DNA from 4 places in the Paraburkholderia sp. BGA-UO-ETr-F12 genome. Region 4 is predicted to be linked to each of the others. Evidence: riboswitches for the same ligand, from Rfam matches in the RefSeq annotation. Region 4 holds a riboswitch; each other region holds the start of a gene.
What was found. A riboswitch is a leader RNA that binds a small molecule or an ion and turns the genes downstream of it on or off. The one in region 4 is predicted to bind cobalamin.

Region 1 (5,020 bases), on a different contig from region 4:
GAACAGGGCGGGGCATGCGGACATTGCCTAGAACTCCACGCCGCGCTGCGCTTTCACGCCTTGCTCGCGATACGGGTGCTTGACGATGCGCATTTCGGTGACGAGATCTGCGGCTTCGATCAGCGCATCGGGCGCGTGACGGCCGGTTACCACCACGTGCAGCATCGGTGCGCGCGCGTTCAGTACCGACAGCACTTCGTCGAGCGGCAGGTATTCGTACTTGAGCACGGTGTTCAGTTCGTCGAGGATTACCATCTGATAATCGCCGCTCTCGATCATGCGGCGCGCTTCGTCCCAGCCTTTGCGCGCGGTGGCGATGTCGGCGTCGCGATTCTGGGTGTTCCAGGTGTAGCCGTCACCCATCGTGACGAAGTCGCACTGGGCGATCGCACCGAGGAAGTCGCGCTCCGAGGTATGCAGCGCGCCCTTGATGAATTGCACGACGCCAAGGCGCATACCGTGCCCGAGCACCCGCACGGCCATGCCGAACGCTGCAGTGGTTTTGCCTTTGCCTGTGCCGGTGTTGACGATCAGCAGACCTTTTTCGACGGTAGCGTTGGCCTGTTTTTTTTCGTGGCCTTCGCGCCGGCGTTCGGTCATGCGTTGATGCGATTCGGGGTCGGTCTTCATTGCAGGTCCTGTTCTGGAGAGTCGTTATCTGTCTGTTCGCTGACGGTCTGCGTGCTGCCCGAGGAGGCTATCGCCACCGTGACGCCGCCGTGCACGGTTTTACGCACCAGCAAGCGCGCGTTGTGGGCATCGACCACTTCGGCCACTTCGAACGCGCCGGCCGCGGCGAGCAGCGCGCATGGCTCGCAGACGCCGTTTATGCCGAGATGTTCGCGCACCGCCGCCGACGGATCGTCGACACATATCGCCGCAATCTGCGCGCAGCTGAACAACTTCAGCGGCAGCGCGTGGCGTGTGCAGAATTCGAGCAAGCCGGCTTCGTGGGCTTTGGTGTCGACCGAGGCAATCGCTGCGATTTCGCCGAATGCACGCGAGCGGAGCGTGGCGCGCACAGCCGCTTCGATCTGCTCAGCGGAACTGTGCGAGCGACAACCGATGCCGATGCTGAGTGTTTTCATGAAGGGGTCTGCGAGAGTTGCGGTGGTCCAGGCGGCCCGTAGGGGCGGGCACCCAACGCGCGCATACGATAGCACACGGCAGGTCGCGCCGGCATGGCGAAAAGGCCCTGCCAGACCCCGTGTTTCCTTGACGGCATGGGGCTCTCGGCCTAAACTCGCACGCACTTTGGTGCTCGTGTGCGCGCTCGTGCGCATGCAGTTAAACGGGAAACAGGGTGCCCACCTGCCATGGACCGGGCTAACCTGTGCTGCCCCCGCAACGGTAAGCGAAATGCGGTTCCAGATTGATTGTCTGGCGCCGCGGAGCCGGCTTCGATGTCCACGCGCAAGGCCGCGTCGGCATATGACCACTGGACGAGAAACCACTCGTCCGGGAAGGGGAAGCGGCGCTTTCGCCAGCCCGGATACCGGCCAGACGACGAAGAACGACCCCGCGGGGATGCGGCGGTGCGTTCATGATCGCATTACTGTTTTCCGTTGCCCCGGCAACGCCGTTGTTCGTCCCCGTGTTTTGCCATTGTTATCGCTATTGCCTGCGGGGCGCGGCCCCGTTTGCGTGACCGATACGGACAAAACGCGCAAACACGCCGGCGTGCACCTGCAACTCCCACGGATGGACCTCACGATGCAAACTCAAATGCGCAAGATTCCCGTCACCATCGTCACGGGCTTTCTCGGTAGCGGCAAGACCACGCTGCTGCGGCACATTCTTCAGAACGCGGGCGGCAAGCGCATCGCGGTGATCGTCAACGAGTTCGGCGAACTCGGCATCGACGGGGAAATCCTCAAGGGTTGCGGCATCGGCTGCGATGAAAACGGCGTCGAAACCGAAGGCCAACTGTATGAACTCGCGAACGGCTGCCTGTGCTGCACCGTGCAGGAAGAGTTTTTCCCGGTGATGGAAAAGCTGGTGGAGCGCCGCGAGCAGATCGATCACGTGCTGATCGAAACCTCCGGTCTCGCGTTGCCGAAGCCGCTCGTGCAGGCTTTCAACTGGCCGCAGATCAAGAACAGCTTTACCGTCGACGCGGTCGTTACCGTGGTTGACGGGCCGGCCGCGGCGAGCGGCCAGTTCGCCGACAATCCAGTGGCGGTGGATGCGCAGCGCAAGGCCGATCGGAATCTCGATCACGAATCGCCGTTGCACGAACTGTTCGAAGACCAGTTGTCGGCCGCCGATCTGGTGATTCTGAATAAAACCGACCTGCTCGACGAATCGCATCAGGCTTCGGTCGAAGCGCTCATTCGTGAAGAAATTCCGGCGCAGGTGAAGATCGTACGCGCGCAGATGGGCCAGCTCGATCTGCATACGCTGCTGGGTCTCGAAGCGGCCTCGGAGGAAACGATCCACTTGCGCCACGATCATCATGGTTCGGCTGACGACGCCGATCACCACCATGACGAGTTCGATTCGGTGGTGGTGCAGGCGAACGTTGCGTCGCGTGAGGCGGTGATCGCGGCGTTGCAAGGGCTGGTCGAAACGAACACGATTTACCGCGTCAAAGGTTTCGCGGCGCTGCCGGGTGCGGCGATGCGCCTCGTGATTCAGGGCGTGGGCCGTCGTTTCGATAGTTACTTCGACCGCCGCTGGCAGGCCGGGGAAGTGGGCGAAGGTCTGCAAAGCCGCTTCGTGCTGATCGGCGAAGACCTCAACCAGGCCGCGCTGCAACAGGCATTCGACGCCGCCCTGGGCGCTGCGGCGAGCGTCCAGCCGCAACAGGCGTAAGCGCTCATGCATCTGCTGCGCACCACGCCGGGCGGTTTTGTGGACGACACGCAAGGCGTGATCCGTATCGATCAGCAGCCTGCCGATATCGTGGTGCTCAGTTCCGCCGATACCACGCTGTCGCTTCTGGCGAGCGTGTTTCCTCGTCTGGGCGACGGCTTTCCGAGCGTGCGGCTTGCGAACGTCACCTATTTGCGGCAGCCGGCGTCGGTCGATTTCTATATCGAAGACGTGCTGCAGCATGCGCGTGTGGTGGTGGTCGATCATCTTGGCGGCGAGGCGTACTGGCCGTACGGAATCGAACAGGTTGTCGCGCTCGCCGAGCGCAAGCAGCAGACGCTCGCGATGTTTTCGGGCGATCTGCAGGAAGACCCGAACCTGCTCGCGCGCAGCACCGCCGACGCCGATTTATGCCATCAGCTATGGCGCTATCTGCGTGAAGGCGGCCCGCAGAATGCCGAAGCGTTCCTGCGTTGCATTGCGTACCGCTCATTTGGCTGGGGACGCGAACCTGCGCCGCCGCGCGCATTGCCCGCCGCGACGCTTTACCATCCGGAACGCGACACGCCGACGATGGCCGACTGGCAATCGCGCTGGCGCGAAGGCGCGCCGGTTGCCGCGATCCTGTTCTATAAGGCGCATCTTCAGGCGGCCAACACCGCTGTATTCGACGCGCTGATCGATGCGCTCGAAGCACAGGGTCTGAATCCACTGCCCATCGCAATTACGTCCCTGAAAGATGCAATGAGCCGCGAGGTCGTGCAGCAATTGTGCGCGCAACACCATGCCGCGCTTGTGCTGAACACGACCGCATTCGCCGCATCCGCAATCGACGACCCCGGGCCGCTAGCGCTGGCCGGCGACGCGCCGGTGATGCAGGTGATCCTGAGCGGCGGCAATCGCGAAGATTGGCTCAAGGACAATCAGGGCCTCAACTCGCGTGATATCGCCATGCATATCGCGCTGCCGGAAGTGGACGGCCGCATCATCACGCGCGCGATCAGCTTCAAGGGGCTCGCGTATCGTTGTCCGCACACGCAGGTCGACGTGGTGCGTTATCAGCCGGACCTGGAGCGTGTCGGCTTTCTGGCCGAACTGAGCCGCCGCTGGTGCCGTCTGCGCACGCTCGATAGCGCGCAGAAGAAACTCGCGCTGATCCTCGCCAATTATCCGATGAGCGAAGGGCGGATCGGCAATGGTGTGGGGCTCGATACGCCGGCCTCGGTGGTCGGCATTCTGTCCATGTTGCGCGACGACGGATATCGCGTCGCGGACGTGCCCGCTGACGGCGACGCGCTGTTAAATAAGCTCACCGAAGGCGTGACCAACGATCCGGTCGTGCGTGACTTGCGGCCCGCGTTGCAAAGCCTCGCGCTCGACGACTACCTGCTGTACTTCAACGCGTTGCCCGTGGAGGCCCGCCAGGCGCTGAACGCACGCTGGGGCTCGCCCGAACAGGATCCGACGTTGCGGCGCGGCCGCTTCATGATCGCAGGCTGGCGTTGCGGGCAGGTGTTCGTCGGCATTCAGCCTTCGCGTTCACGCGAGCAGGGCGATTACGCGAGCTACCACGATGCCGAACTCGTGCCGCCGCATGCGTATCTGGCGTTCTATTTCTGGTTGCGTCATCAGTTCGGCATCGACGCGGTCGTGCATGTCGGCAAGCATGGCAATCTCGAATGGCTGCCGGGCAAGAGCGTCGCGTTGAGCGATGCCTGCTGGCCCGATCTGATTCTCGGGCCGATGCCGCATCTGTATCCGTTCATCGTCAACGATCCGGGCGAGGGCAGTCAGGCCAAGCGCCGCGCGCAGGCGGTCATCATCGATCACCTGATGCCACCGCTTACACGGGCCGAAACTTACGGACCCTTGCAGGATCTCGAACGCCAGGTCGACGAATACTATGAGGCGCTGATGGTCGATCCGCGCCGCGCGAAGCTGTTGAGGCGCACGATTCTCGAAACCATCGTCGAACACCGGTTGCATGACGAGCTGAGTCTCGCGGAACCGAACGGTCAGGACGATGAAGATGCGCTGCTGACGCGTGTCGATGCGTGGCTGTGCGAGTTGAAGGAAGCGCAGATTCGCGACGGCTTGCACACGTTCGGGCAATCGCCCGCAGGGGTGCAGCGGCGCGATACGTTGCTGGCTTTGGGACGCTTCCCGGTCGGCGATGGCCAGGGCGGCAAGGCCGGATTGATCGATG
Region 2 (5,020 bases), on a different contig from region 4:
ATATCGGCGAGTGCATAACCTTCGGGTGGATTGAGCACGCAGGTGCCGAAGCGCAGTTCGCCACTGGTCGTAATCGCAGGCGGCACAGCCAATTCAGCCGCGATCTCACGCGCCATCACGTTGACGCCTGCAAGGCCGCCGAGCAATGGCACGACCGCGCTGCCATCTTCCGCGACGGCCAGCACGGGCGGCTCGACGCCCTTGTTCGACAACAAGGGCGCAATGCAGCGAATCACGATACCGGCGGCGCACAGCGCAACGATCGGCGTGCCGCGCGCATACAGATCGCACAGATGCGCGCGGAGTTCCGCATACGACACGTCAGCTTCGACGCGCCCCTGCAAGGCGTGCACCTGGGAACCGGCATACAGCGTCTGGATACGCCGTGCGGTTGCCAACGCGCCCGTGCCGAGAATGACAATGGCGGGCGGCGTCATCCTTGCCATTTTTCCCCCGGCACCACAAGCAGCGAGAAATACGGCGAGGCCATCGGGTCGACTTCGTCGAGCGCCACAATACGTTGATTGCCCATCGTCGCGCGTTCGACGTAAAGCGCCCGATGCGCGAGTCCCAGTTCGACGAGTACGCGCCGTACCTTATCGAAATTGCGGCCGAGTTTCATGATGACCGCGGCGTCGGCGTCGGCAAGACGCCGGCGCAATTCGTCTTCGGGCAACACGCCGGAGAGCACCGACAAACTCTGATTGCGATACACCAGCGGCGCGCCGAGCACGGCCGCACCGCCGAGCATCGAGCACACGCCGGGCACGACTTCGGCCTCGAAACGCGTGGCAAGGCGGTCATGCAGATACATATACGAGCCGTAGAAAAACGGGTCGCCTTCGCAAATCACCGCGACGTCGCGGCCGGCGTCGAGATGGCCGGCAACGATCTCCGCGGCGGTGTCGTAGAAATCGGCGATGATCGCTTCATACGAAAGCGGCGGTGCGAGCGCTTCGGTCGTGACGGGATACACGAGCGGCAGATGCTGCTGAGCGTCATGCAGATGCGCCTCGATGATGCTGAAGGCATTGCCCTTTTTACCCTTCGCGACGAAATACGCGACCACGGGGGCCGCTTTCAGCACGCGCAGCGCTTTTAGCGTGATGAGTTCCGGGTCGCCGGGGCCGACACCCAGGCCGAATAAACGTCCTCGCACGGTCATTTACTCGACCTCCGTCGCCAGCGCATTCACCGCGGCGGCGGCCATCGCGCTGCCACCGCGCCGGCCATGAATCACGACGTAGGGCACGCCGCGGCTATTTTCCGCCAGCATCGCTTTCGATTCGGCGGCGCCGACAAAGCCGACTGGAAAACCAAGAATCAGCGCGGGTTTCGGTGCATCGTCGTCGAGCATGTCTAGCAGATAGAAGAGGGCGGTCGGCGCATTACCGATCACCACGACGCTGCCGGCCAGATGCGGCCGCCACAATTCGAGCGCGGCGGCCGAACGCGTATTGCCGAGTTCGCGCGCGAGAGCGGGCACGTCCTGATGCGTGAGCGTGCAGATCACTTCGTTGTTGGCGGGCAATCGTGCGCGCGTGATGCCCTGCGCCACCATGCCGGCGTCGCACAGAATCGGCGCGCCTTGTGCCAGCGCCGTGCGGCCCGCGGCGCCCGCCCCCGCGGAAAACCGCAGGTCTTCAATGACGTCCACCATGCCGCAGGCGTGGATCACACGCACCGCGAGTTTTTCGAGGTCGGCGGGAATACGCGAAAGATCGGCCTCAGCACGTATCGTCGCGAAGGATTGGCGATAGATCTCCTGACCGTCGCGAATGTAATCAAGCATCTAAAGGGCTCCGGGCCGGGTGGGCCAATGAGTCGAGCATGTCGGCGGCCTGTTCGATCGTAAGTTGGTGCGCGACGCACGCGCCGAAATCCGGTTCGCCGGTGTGTCGATAGAGGTCATAGAGGCCGGGCGCGGTGGCCAGCAGCGTGTACGGCGCGCAATGGGCCGCAGCGCATGAGCGCGGACAGCCGCTCAGATGAACGTCGACGCCAGCGGGCAAGCGATTCGCCAGAAGCAGTGCATCGGCCTTGGTGTCGGCGAGGCTTTTTGCGCAACCCGTGGAACCGGCGCAGGCGATCAGGTGCGTAATCGGCTGCGCGGGATCGCAGGCGAGACCTAGCGCGTTCATTTCCGCGAGCGCGGCGGATGCGTTATGCGCCGCGATATCGGGAAGCAATACGCTTTGCCAGGGCGTGATGCGCAGCGTGCCGTTGCCGTGCTGCTGAGAGAGTTCCGCGAGGCCGCGTAATGCGGCGGCGTCGAGGCGCCCAAGCGGCGGCTGCCCGCCCACGTGCTGCAGGCCCACCACGCGTTGAGCATGCGCGCCGAGCCGCAGCGTGGCATCGGCAAGCGTGCCGCGTTGCCAGTGTGCGAGCGACGCGTCGCGTGACAGCGGGAAATCGACGTACTGACGAGCGTGCTGCAAGACGGCGTCGATGGAATGCGCGGTAAGCAGATGACGCATGCGCGTGGCATCGGCGGTGCCCAGGTCGAGGAACGTATGCAGCAGCGCGCGAACCAGGCCGGTGACCTGCTTGGGCAGAACGGCGCCGAGGGCGCCAGGTTTCGCGTTCATCTCTGCAGCGGGGCAACCGGCCAGGCCGAACACAAATCGCACGCCGTCTTCGGCTTGCGTCGCCGCCAGCCAGACATCGTGCGGATGATCGACTCTCGCAAGGCGCTCGCCGCCGTCGAGCAATAGCGCGAATTTGGGCGACAGCGCCGCGAAACGCGCTTCGGTCTGCAGCAAGGCAAGCAGTTCGGCGCAAAGAGGCCGCGTGTCGAACAGTGCAAATGGATCGCGCCCGGCAGTCGGACTCAGCATCACATTGCGCACGTCGTCCGCCGAAGTCGCGAGCAGCGACTTGGCGGCATCTACCGCAGCGTCGGCTCGAATCGGCTCGACAGCCGGTCCGAGGCCCGCGTCGAGCAACGCCGCGATCAGTGCCGTTTCCTGCCCGCTGCGCACGCCACGCACCTGCAGATTCGCGCGATTGGTCAGCTCGATCACACCGCTTGCATGCCGCGTGCTGGCCTCGGCGATCGCGATGGCCTGTGCGGCGCTCAACTCGCCGCCGGGCAGTTTGATCCGGCAGATCCCACCGTCGCGCGCGGCGACGATGCGCAGCAGCCCCGGACATGCGGAGGGCCGCAGCGCGAGCGCCGCGTCAGGCAAAACAGTGGAGGGCGAAGCTTGCTTCAAGACGGACACCGGGTTGAGCGTCGCGCGATAGCCCGAGCGCCGCCCTTACGGGCATTGCTGCGGCATCGGTACACCCCGCCCGATGGTGGCTGGCACGAACAGTCTGGCCGGCAGGTCTCCTGGCTGGCAGGTCATCGTCCGCCGCGGCCTTCCCGGTTAAACCAGTGGCGCGCAGCGCAGGCGGACTCGCTGCATACAGTTGCGGGGGCAGCCACAGCGATACTGTGTTCCCTCTTCGGCCCCGAAGGGCACCGGCGGCTGTATTATGCCTTTTTTCGAACAGCACAACGAGGCTGGACGCTTTGACCGGCGTGGCACAGCACAAGATTTGAAGACACAGAATGAGGATGGATGCATGCCGGCGTGGCTGACTGTGGTGGGCATAGGCGATGACGGTTTCGCCGGCTTGGGGAGGCCCGCGCGGCGTGCTTTGCTGGAAGCGTCGGTGATCTATGGCGGCGAACGTCATCTGGCGATGCTGCCCGGGCGTCTGGCCGCGCGCCGGACAGCATGGCCGAAGCCGTTCGATCTTGCACCTTTGCTGGCGGAGCGTGGTGGGCCCGTGTGTGTGCTGGCGAGTGGCGACCCGATGCTGTTCGGCGTCGGCGCGACGCTGGCGCGGCGGTTGCCGCCCGGTGAGTTGCGAGTTCTACCGGCGCCGTCGTCGATATCGCTAGCGGCTGCGCGGCTGGGCTGGCCATTGCAGGACGTCGCCACGGTTTCGCTGGTGGGGCGGCCATTGCCGGCGCTGAATGCCCATTTGTACGACGGCGCGCGCGTGTTCGTTCTGAGCGCTGACGGGCGTACGCCCGCAGCGCTGTCTGAGTTGCTGAACGCGCGCGGTTTTGGCGCGACACGAATGAGCGTGCTGGAACATTTGGGCGGCGACCTGGAGCGGTGTATCGACGGACGCGCCGACCAGTGGTCCGCGGGCGACGTGGCGGCGCTCAACCTGGTGGCGCTCGAATGCCGTGCAACGGAAGGCGCGCCGCGTTTGCCGTTGACCACCGGCTTGCCCGACGACGCCTTTCGCCACGATGGTCAGTTGACCAAGCGCGACGTTCGCGCGATCACGCTGGCGCGCCTCGCGCCGACGCCTGGCGAATTGCTCTGGGACGTCGGCGCGGGCAGTGGCTCGATTGGCATCGAATGGATGCGTGCGCATCCGGGCTGCCGCGCGATCGCGATCGAAGGGCACGCGGAGCGTCAGCGGTTCATCGAACACAATCGCGATGCGTTGGGCGTGCCGGGTTTGCACCTGGTCGCCGGCCGCGCGCCCGAGGCACTGGCAGGATTGGCCGCGCCGGATGCCGTGTTCATCGGCGGCGGCGTGACGGTGCCAGGCGTGCTCGATGCGTGCTGGACGCGGCTGCGCGCAGGCGGCCGACTGGTCGCCAATGCCGTCACGTTGCAGGGCGAGGCGGCGCTCGCGGCATGGCGGGAGCAGCATGGCGGCACGCTGACCCGCATCGCGCTGGCCGAGGCTCAGCCACTCGGCGGTTTCGATACGTGGCGTCAGGCGTTGCCGATTACGTTGCTGGAGGTCACAAAACAGGCCAACGGCGCGTCCGGCAACTCACCTCAACCGTAATCGGAGCCGTGCAATGAAGCGCGTTCTGCTGCTCGGCGGCACCGGCGATGCTGTGCGGATCGCCAGACAACTCGGTCATGAGCATGTGTACAGTCTCGCGGGCCTCGGCAAGGTGCCGGACGATCTGCCGTGCGCGGTGCGTGTGGGCGGCTTCGGCGGTAGCGATGGGATGGCGCGCTATATCGCGGACGAACGTATCGACCTGGTGATTGAC
Region 3 (5,020 bases), on a different contig from region 4:
CTGCTCGGCAGTCGCCTGAACTGGGACGCGCAGGTGCAAAGCCCCGCATTGCGCCAGTACCGGATCATTACGTACGATCTGCGCGGCCACGGTCTGTCGGACAAGCCCACCGGCGCAGTGCCGTATCACGACGGCCGCCGCTGGGGCGACGACCTCGCGGCCGTGATCAATGGCTCGCACGTGAAGAAACCCGTCGTGGTCGGATGGTCGCTTGGTGGCGTGGTGATATCCAACTACCTCGCAGCCTATGGCGATCGCGCCATCGCCGGTGCCGTGTACGTGGATGGCGTGGTCGAACTGACGCCCGGCCAGCTCGTGGCACACCCCGAGGTCTACCGGGACATGAACGCCCGTGATCTGAAGACGCATCTCGACGGCGAGCGCAGCTTTGTCGGACTTTGCTTCAACCGGCGGCCTGATGCCGACACGTTCGCCCGGCTGCTCGCCAACGCCGCGATGGCGTCCTGGGACATGCAACGAGAAGTCCCTACGATGACGGTGTTCGCCGCCGAGGGTCTCGGCAACGCGCATGTGCCATTGCTCTTCCTCTACGGCGGCAAGGATTCGCTGGTCGATACCCACGCGACGCTTGCCCGCGCCACCGCGCTCAATCCCCGCGTCGTCAGCAAGGTGTACGCTGAATCAGGCCACGCGCCGTTTATTGAGGAGCCCGATCGTTTCAATCGCGACCTGGCCGAGTTCGTCAGAACGGCTACCGGGCAATGAAGACCGAGGTACTGCCCGCCCTTGTGCCTTTGTGCCTTTGCCTCGCGGCGAACCGTCTTGCGGATGCCGGATAAGCGCCCGGGCGTGAACGATCCTGCATCCGCATGCACCGTCATGGCGCCCATGCCCAGCCGTTACGCATGTTGCGCCAGACAGGTGCATGCCGGCAGCACATGGCCTCGTTTGCCGTGTCGGCTGAAATCCCCATGGCAACAGCGTTCTTCGCCTGACCGCATCAGAGGTGGCATGACTCTTGTGCATGTTTCTCAAACTCTCATACAAAAGCGGATGCCGGATGCACGAATATCGATTACGACGCAAACCATACTTGCCGCTCAACGCGCCCGCATTGTATAAGCGTCAGGCATCACCTTGTCAGGACGGAAAGTGAAGCCGGTGAGAATCCGGCACGGTCGCGCCGCTGTATCCGGTTGGGCAGTCTCACGATTGCTGAACCGGGAGTCAGACCTCTTGTCGACCTGCTTCTCCCTCAAATGGGACGCGCCAATCCCAAGGACCTAACCGATGATTTCTCAGTTTGCCAAAGTTTTCAGTGACTCGAGTACGGAGGTGCGAAGCAAGCTCTTCGGCATCTACAGCCTGTTAATCGCGCTCAATGTGCTGGCGTGGACATGGGCCGTCGTGGCATTCCGCAACCATCCGCTGCTGCTCGGAACCGCGCTGCTGGCCTATGGTTTCGGATTGCGTCATGCCGTCGACGCCGATCACATCGCCGCAATCGACAATGTCACGCGCAAATTGATGCAGGAAAAGAAGCGGCCTGTGGCGGTGGGCTTCTTCTTTTCGCTTGGCCATTCAACGGTTGTCGTGCTCGCGTCCGTCGCCGTTGCGATTACGGCATCCGCCATGCAAACGCGTTTCGATCATTACAAGGAAATTGGCGGGGTCATCGGAACCCTGGTGTCGGCGCTGTTTCTGTTCGCGATCGCGCTCATGAATCTGATCATTCTCAAGTCGATCTATAGCGCGTGGCGTCACGTCAGAAACGGCGGCAAATATGTCGAAGACGATTTCGACATGCTGCTGGCGGATCGCGGCTTTCTGTCCCGGCTCTTTCGCCCGCTGTTCCGCCTGATTACCCGCAGCTGGCACATGTACCCGCTGGGCTTTCTGTTTGGCCTGGGATTCGATACGGCAACCGAAATCGGCTTGCTAGGGATCGCCGCAACGCAGGCCTCCAGGGGTCTCTCTCCATGGGCGATCATGGTGTTTCCCGTCCTCTTCAGCGCCGGCATGTCGCTGATCGATACGCTTGACGGACACCTGATGTTAGGCGCTTACGGCTGGGCCTACCTGAAACCGATCCGCAAAATCTACTACAACATGACCATCACGCTGGTGTCGGTCATCGTGGCCGTCGTGATTGGCGGTATAGAAGCGCTGGGGCTGATCGCCGACCAGTTGAAGCTGCAAGGTCCGGTGTGGGATGCCATCGGCACGCTCAATGAAAATTTCGGAACGCTCGGCTACATCATCATCGGCATCTTCGTTCTTAGCTGGATTGCGTCGGTCCTGATCTATCGGGCAAAGCGTTTCGACGAACTGGAAGTGAGCCGCTAACGGCACGCGTCAGTCCGCCCGGGATTCGAGCGGACTGACGGCATCGAAAGCGTGACTTCGCACGCTCGTAAGCCGGTTGTAACCCTGCGCTGAAATTGGTAATAGCGCTACCTTGGACATGTGAAACCTTGTATCTTTGGCTGAGTAGCCGCGTGGCATAATCAGCGCCTCGCTCTTACCTGTATGCGTGCTCCGTTCTCAGCATGTTTCGCTCGCGCCTCCTGAAGATTGGCAACCTGTTCGGATTGCTTGCGATCCTGATGAGCACGCTTGCGCCAACGGTTTCGCAGGCGCTAGCAGCACATAACCGGCTGGGCGAAGCACTCTCGAGCTACTGCACCGCGGAGCCGGACACCACGCCGCTCGCGCATGCCGGCAAGTCGTCGCACTCCTCAGCATTCCACTGGCAAGCGTGCGCCTACTGCGGCATGCTTGCTCATGCACCGGTATTGCCGGGCACGCCGGCGGTGTTTGCCGCCACGCAATTGGTCGTGCGTGCGCCGGTTGTCGCCACGCGCAATGCGCTCCACGTCCCCCTCTTCTACACCGCGGCCCAGCCGCGTGCGCCGCCTGTCTTTTCCTGAGTCGACCTGTACCTGAACAGAATCCGCGCTGTGCGAGCAGTCGTGGCGTGTCGCCGCACGCACGCGCTGCGCGGTATCAAGACAATTGGAGAAGGACTCAATCATGCGTAAGCTTTTCAAGCGGCACGCGGCGCCCGCGCGCGCCGCTCTGATGGCGGCGGCCGGCGCCGCCGCCTGCCTTGCCGGTTCGCCGGCTGCTTCGGCCCATTCGGTCGTCGGCGATCGGGTATTCCCCGCCACCTTGACGGTCGACGACCCAGGCGTCGGCGATGAATTCGACACCCAGTTCGGCCATATCAAGACGCAGGACGACAACGGGGACAACATGAACGTCAACACCGTCTCCTACGAGTGGGACAAGCTGATCACAAAGAATCTCGCGTTCAGCATTGGCAGCAACTACGTCACGCAGAACGCGCCGAACGGCGGTTCGGCCAAGGGCTGGGACAACCTCAGCGTGGGCGCGAAGTACATGATCTACGCCAATGCGCGTCACGAGTTCATGGCGTCGATAGGACTGCTCGCGGAAATCGGCGGCACCGGCGCAAAATCGATCGCCAACGCTTATTCCACGCTCACGCCAAGTTTTTATTTCGGCAAGGGCTTTGGCGACCTGCCTGCCTCACTTGGCTACCTGCGTCCCTTTGCCGTGACGGGGGAGATCGGGCCGAACCTGACGACTACCTCATCCGACAATGGTCCGAACTCGCTCGGCTGGGGTTTGACGTTGCAGTACAGCATTCCTTACCTGCAATCTCAGGTGAAGAACCTGGGCATCCCGCAACCGTTCAGCAACCTGGTGCTGGTCGTGGAAGCGCCGATGAGCACCTGCACGGCCGGCGCATGCGCCGGTCAAACCACCGGCACCGTCAACCCAGGCGTGCTCTGGCTCAACCGTTACGGACAGTTCGGCGTCGAAGCGCAAATTCCGGTCAATCACCAGAGCGGCAATCACGTGGGCGTGCTATTCGACGCCCATCTGTATTTCGACGACATCTTCCCCAACTCTCTTGGCAAGCCGCTCTTCAATTAAATGAAAACCTCTCTTCTGAACTCATTCACAGCACGTGGCCTGGTTGCCGCGTTCGCGTTGACTGTCGCGCAACTGGCGCATGCTCACGCGTATCCGACCCATCAGGCGCCATCCGCCGGTTCCACGGTGACCACCGCCCAGAAGGACGTGACGATCGACTTTGACGACGGTCTGGAACCGGCATTCAGCTCGATTACCGTGACCGATGCAAAGGGCAAACCGGTGACGAGCGGCAAATCCGTGGTCGATTCTTCCAACAGGAAGCACATGTCGGTAGCGCTGAACGCACTGACGCCGGGCGATTATTCGGTCGCATGGGTGGCGGTCGCGGAAGATGGGCATCGTACCCAGGGGCACTACAGCTTCAAGGTGAAATAACGGTAGCCCCGCGGCTCGCACGATATCCAGAAGCTGCCCGGCCTTCTCTTCAGTCACGGCCAGAATGATCTGCACCGGCTGATCGTCGAGCCTGAGCATCAGCGCATTAGCCGACTTCGTTACCCAGCTTGGGGGCCGTTGTGTTCCCGGTTACGTATCAGCGTGGGAATTGCGCGCGAGTTCCGACGCAGCCGGGATCCCGGGCTATGACTGCGAGGCGGAAACTGCGGCACCAAACGGCAACAGGGAAACCCGGGTCCCGCCAGGCCAACAAGCCCGGCGGGACCCGCACCTGCTCAAAAGATTCAGGCGAGATCGAACCGGTCGAGGTTCATCACCTTGGCCCAGGCCGCAACAAAGTCGCGGATAAATTTCTCCTGCCCATCGTCACTTGCATAGACTTCGCCCAGCGCCCGCAACTGGGCATGCGAGCCGAACACCAGATCGACACGGCTGCCGGTCCATTTCACTTCGCCGGTCTTGCGATCACGCCCTTCGAACGTCTCGTTGGCCGCTGAAACCGGCGTCCATTCCGTACCCATGTCGAGCAGGTTGCGGAAGAAGTCGTTGGTCAGTGTTTCCGGCTGCTTCGTGAACACGCCATGCTGGTTCTGCCCGGCATTCACATTCAGAACGCGCAGGCCGCCGATCAGCGCCGTCATCTCGGGTGCGGTCAAAGTCAGCAATTGCGCCTTGTCGATCAGCAAATCCTCAGCGG
Region 4 (5,020 bases):
AGGATTCCGCATGGCCCGCACTCACATATCCGGCTTTCCGCGCATCGGCGCGCATCGCGAACTCAAGTTCGCCCAGGAATCTTTCTGGCGCGGAGAATCCGACGACGCCTATCTTCGTGAAGTCGGAAAAGCGTTGCGCGCGCGTCACTGGGAATTGCAGCGCGCCGCCGGGCTGGATTTCGTCGCGGCCGGCGATTTCGCGTGGTACGACCCGATGCTGAACCTGACCGCCCTGCTCGGTGCGTTGCCGGAGCGCTTCGGCTTCGAGCCGAAGACCCTGTCGCTCGCCCAGTATCACGAACTGGCGCGGGGCAACAAGGCGCAGCCGGCCATGGAAATGACCAAGTGGTTCGATACCAACTACCACTACCTGGTGCCGGAACTCGGTCCCGACACGACATTCGACGGCGGCGTCGACTGGCTGTTCGAGGAAATCGACGAGGCACTCGCGCTGGATCTCGCGGTCAAGCCGGTGTTGATCGGACCCATCACCTATCTGTGGCTAGCCAAAAGCCGCGTGGCGGGTTTTGACCGCCTGTCGCTGCTGCCTCGGCTGGTCATCCGCTACCTGCGTATTCTCGACACGCTGAAAGCGCGAGGTATCGAGTGGGTTCAACTCGACGAACCCGCGCTCTGCGTCGATCTCGAAGCGGACTGGCTCGAAGCGTTTTCCGCCGTGTACACCGTGCTGGGCGACTCCGGCGTCAAGGTGCTGCTGGCAACCTATTTCGACACCGCCGCCGGGCACGCGCCAACCGTCGCCAAGCTGCCCGTGCATGGTGTGCATATCGATCTGGTCAAGGCGCCGCAGCAACTGGAGGCCTGGTGCTCGGCGCTGCCGGCGGACAAGGTCCTGTCGGTCGGTGTTATCGACGGACGCAACATCTGGCGCGCCGATCTGGCTGCCATTGCCGCTTCGCTCAAGAGCCTTTACGCGCAACGCGGCGACCGGCTGTGGATCGCGCCGTCCTGCTCGCTGGCCCATGTGCCGGTCACGCTCGCGTCCGAAAAGAAACTCGATGCCGAACTCAAATCGTGGCTTGCCTTCGCGACTGAAAAACTCGATGAGCTCAGCACGATTGCACTGGCGCTGCGCCACCTGGGCGCCGGGCTGCCGGGCGCCGGGCTGCCGGCAGCAGCCCGGGCGGCGCTCGCCGCAGCGACCACCGCACTCGAGTCGCGCCGCCACTCCGGAGCGGTATTCAATGTGCTGGTTCAGCGGCGTGTCGCCGCTATCGCCGAGACCATGGCCAGCCGCAAGAGCCCGTTCGCCGAACGCAGCCGTGTGCAGCGCCACTCGCTCAAATTGCCGCTCCTGCCCACCACGACAATCGGTTCGTTTCCGCAAACGCCGGCGATCCGGCAAGCGCGCGCCGCCTATCGCCGCGGCGAAATGCGCGCGCTCGAGTATCTCGAACGTATGCGGGCCGAAACGGCGACCGTCGTCCGGCGACAGGAAGAACTCGGGCTCGACGTGCTGGTGCACGGCGAAGTCGAACGCAACGACATGGTCGAATTCTTTGCGGACAAGCTCTGGGGGTATGCGCTCACCGAAAACGGATGGATCCAGAACTACGGCTCGCAATGCGTCAAGCCGCCGATCATTTACGGCGACATCTACCGGCCCGAGCCGATGATCGTGGACGCAGCCTGCCATGCGCAGTCGTTGACCGACCGCCTGGTGAAAGGCGTACTGACCGGACCGGTCACCATGCTCGAATGGTCGTTTGTTCGTGACGACCAGCCGCGTTCGACCACGGCGCTCCAATTGGCGCTCGTCATTCGCGACGAAGTTATGGACCTCGAAAAGGCCGGCATCCGCATCATTCAGATCGATGAGCCCGCCTTTCGCGAGGGCTTGCCGTTGCGTAAGGCGGACTGGTCAGACTACCTCGACTGGGCGACCCGGGCCTTCAGGATTTCGGCGGGCGGCGTTTCCGACGCCACGCAGATCCACACCCATATGTGCTATTCGGAATTCAACGACATCCTGCCGTCGATCGCCGCGCTGGATGCGGACGTGATCACGATCGAGACATCGCGCTCTTCGATGGAGCTGCTCGACGGCTTCGGCGAGTTCGCCTATCCCAACGGAATCGGACCCGGCGTATACGACACCCATTCGTCGCGCGTGCCGAGTGCCGAAGCCATGCAGCGCCTGCTCGAACGCGCCTGCGAGGTCATCCCCGCCGACCGTTTGTGGGTCAACCCCGACTGCGGCCTGAAAACCCGGGGCTGGCCGGAGACGGAAGCCGCCTTGTCCAATATGGTGCTGGCCGCCAGGGCACTGCGGCAAAGGCTTGCAGTCCAGTAAGCCAGGCGTAATAACAACAGGAAGCGTACCGCCAACGCCGTGGTGATTGACGGCAACCACTACGCATCGGTACGCTTCGCGCTGATGGTTCCCGTTATCGGGATCAAAGGGAACGCAGTACGAGCAGCCATGCTCCGAATCTGCGGCTGCCCCCGCAACTGTAAGCGGCGAGTCCGTGCCATTCATGACCACTGGAGCAGAGCACCGGGAAGGTCGGCACGTGACATTGACCCGTGAGCCAGGAGACCTGCCATCGAACCGAGGTCTGCGCAGCCGCACCGGGCGGGGTGTCCCGATGTGCAAGCACCGCTCTTGAGCGGTTGCCCGCTGCAACGACAGCCCAAGCCTCAGGATCTGTCATGTCCACTGCTGTTCAATCCGGTTCCCTAAAGGGGGAGCCTCGCGTCGGCGCGTCGTCGCCATGGATAGCGCTTTCGCCGCCTTCAGGATTGCCGCCTGGCCTGGCTCGTTCGTCCCCTGTCGCCTGAAGCGCTACGACGAACTGGAAGCCTGTTGCGCCACACATTAAATCTTTGAGCGCGGCTAAACGGCCGCTGGCCCCTTGGTCCTCCAGCTCGCCACCCATATAGAAATCAGCAAGAACGAGCCCATCTCATCATGAAGTTCCGTCGACTCATCATCACCTCTGCCCTGACCGTCTCCGCATGGCAGGTTGCACAGGCCGCGGACGACACGCCGTTGCAGCAGCCGGAGCAGACGCCGGCTGAAACCACGCTGCCGAATATTCTCGTCAGCGGCGACACGCAACATCTGCCGCAATCATTCGACCAACGCTTCGCCACCACTCAGGTTCTGACGCGCGCCGATCTCGATCGTCTTACGCCCGCCGACCCGAGTATCACGCAGGCCCTCGCCACGCTGCCCGGCGTCACCATTTCCCAAACCGGCGGACCCGGTTCTTCCGCCGCGGTCAGTATCCGCGGTTCGTCGGCCAGTCAGGTCGCGGTGTTTATCGACGGCATCCGGGTCGGTTCCTCGACCACCGGGCAAGCTGCGTGGGCCGATCTGCCGACCTCCGCGTTCGACCGCGTCGAGGTAATCTCGGGGCCGGCGGCCGCCTCGTTCGGCGCGGACGCGATGGGCGGCGTCATACAGTTGTTCACCAACCATGCATCCAATCAGCCGAATCGGACCACCGTTTCGGTAGGCGGCGGTTCGAACAAGACCTTCGATACACAGATCCGCACGTCCGGCAGTATCCCGTCCACGGGTCCGCTTTCGGCACTCTCCGGACTGACCTACTCGCTCGGCCTGCACGACTACAACACCGCCGGGATCGATGCGACCCAGCCGTACGCCTACGGTCACGAGGACGGCCGCAATCCGTACCATGCGCAGGACGTGGACGCGCGACTCGGTTACGCGCACGACAACTGGTCGCTCTCCGCGTTCGCTCTGTATCACAAGTCCGATCTGTCGTACGACAATGCCGGCGGCGCCGACCGGCAGCTCGATCATCAACTGACGACGGGCCTCGCATTTCATCTGGACGTGACGCCGACCACCCAGTTCGACCAGTCGGTGGGTTATGCGACGGACCGCCAGTTCGTCTACGCGAACAACCCAGGCATTCCGTCCGATGAGTTCGATTCGACGCGTTTGAGCACCACGACCTCGCTAACGCATCAGGAGCGCGGGCTGACGCTGTTCGGTCTGCCGCTATCCGGAGAATCAAAAGTTGCGTACGATTTCAGCCGTGAGCTGGCGTTCATGCCGGTGGATGTGCCTCAAGGCTTGCCGGCCCGCAACGATTCGTCTTTCTCGCTCCATCAGTCGGCCACGCTCGGTGCGCTGACGGTGTTCCTCGCGGGTCGCCACGACGTTGTCCAGGGTGTGTCGGTCAATACCGGCAATGTCGCCGTGGCCTATGCGATCACGCCGGTTTATACGGCGCGCCTCTCGTATGGCAATGCTTTCCGCCTGCCGACGTTTAACGATCTGTACTATCCGGGCTATTCGAACCCGAATCTGTTGCCCGAGCGCAGCGATACGGTGGAGGCAGCGCTAGACGCGTCGACCTCGCTCGGCACCTTCACGGCCGCCGTTTATGACACCCGGGTTCATGACCTGATCTCGTTCAACCCCGCGCTCAGTATGCCCGTGAACATCGGGCGCGCGCACATCCAGGGCATCGATCTGTCCTACAAGGGCACTATCGGCAAATCGACGCCGGTTAGCGTTGCGGTCGGCATAATGAATCCGCAGGACGTCACGGATCAGACGTGGCTCCCCCGCCGTCCGCGCCAGACGATTAGTCTGAGCGTGGACCACATGTGGGACGAATTCCACCTGCACGCGCTCAGCACCGGCGTCTCGCTGCTTTATGGCGGCTCGACCTTCGACGACCAGTACAACACGACCTATCTGCCGTCGTACACGCGAGTCGATCTGCGCGCCGCGTACAGGATCAATTCGCACCTCACCGTCTCCGCCAACCTGTCGAACCTGTTTAACCGGCAGTACGTCACCGCATACGGTTACAACTCGCTCGGCCGCACGGCATTCGGCAAGGTGGCGTATACGTTCTAGGCGGAACCAGGCTCACGCTTTCTGTCGTCGGGCGACAATTCTCCCGACGACATAGCCCGCGTATTGCCGCACAGGACCTTATCGAATCAAACCGCGAGTCGAGCGAGTCAGAAACTCGTAAAACGGCTGGACTTCGGCGTGAGCAGAGGCGATCTC

Region 1: another riboswitch for cobalamin. It lies ahead of cobW (cobalamin biosynthesis protein CobW); the one in region 4 lies ahead of AC57B6_RS26215 (TonB-dependent receptor domain-containing protein).
Region 2: another riboswitch for cobalamin. It lies ahead of cobG (precorrin-3B synthase); the one in region 4 lies ahead of AC57B6_RS26215 (TonB-dependent receptor domain-containing protein).
Region 3: another riboswitch for cobalamin. It lies ahead of AC57B6_RS33740 (HoxN/HupN/NixA family nickel/cobalt transporter); the one in region 4 lies ahead of AC57B6_RS26215 (TonB-dependent receptor domain-containing protein).

What each region holds. Positions count from the first base shown of each region.
Region 1 covers NZ_JCAQOZ010000057.1:269,102-274,121, forward strand. The annotation lists gene AC57B6_RS27930 (cobyrinic acid a,c-diamide synthase CobB) at 1-24, opposite strand, end outside; gene cobO (cob(I)yrinic acid a,c-diamide adenosyltransferase) at 28-630, opposite strand; gene AC57B6_RS27940 (cobalamin biosynthesis protein) at 627-1,088, opposite strand; cobalamin riboswitch at 1,239-1,518, shown strand; gene cobW (cobalamin biosynthesis protein CobW) at 1,714-2,814, shown strand; gene cobN (cobaltochelatase subunit CobN) at 2,821-5,020, shown strand, end outside.
Region 2 covers NZ_JCAQOZ010000046.1:235,418-240,437, reverse strand. The annotation lists gene cobJ (precorrin-3B C(17)-methyltransferase) at 1-437, opposite strand, end outside; gene AC57B6_RS20325 (precorrin-2 C(20)-methyltransferase) at 434-1,165, opposite strand; gene AC57B6_RS20320 (precorrin-8X methylmutase) at 1,166-1,792, opposite strand; gene cobG (precorrin-3B synthase) at 1,785-3,224, opposite strand; cobalamin riboswitch at 3,308-3,486, opposite strand; gene cbiE (precorrin-6y C5,15-methyltransferase (decarboxylating) subunit CbiE) at 3,571-4,806, shown strand; gene AC57B6_RS20305 (cobalt-precorrin-6A reductase) at 4,820-5,020, shown strand, end outside.
Region 3 covers NZ_JCAQOZ010000066.1:50,851-55,870, forward strand. The annotation lists gene AC57B6_RS33735 (alpha/beta fold hydrolase) at 1-726, shown strand, start outside; cobalamin riboswitch at 1,071-1,216, shown strand; gene AC57B6_RS33740 (HoxN/HupN/NixA family nickel/cobalt transporter) at 1,252-2,307, shown strand; gene AC57B6_RS33745 (DUF2946 domain-containing protein) at 2,511-2,891, shown strand; gene AC57B6_RS33750 (hypothetical protein) at 2,995-3,924, shown strand; gene AC57B6_RS33755 (copper resistance CopC family protein) at 3,925-4,302, shown strand; gene katG (catalase/peroxidase HPI) at 4,608-5,020, opposite strand, start outside.
Region 4 covers NZ_JCAQOZ010000056.1:490,933-495,952, reverse strand. The annotation lists gene metE (5-methyltetrahydropteroyltriglutamate--homocysteine S-methyltransferase) at 11-2,314, shown strand; cobalamin riboswitch at 2,383-2,583, shown strand; gene AC57B6_RS26215 (TonB-dependent receptor domain-containing protein) at 2,933-4,864, shown strand; gene lpxA (acyl-ACP--UDP-N-acetylglucosamine O-acyltransferase) at 4,943-5,020, opposite strand, start outside.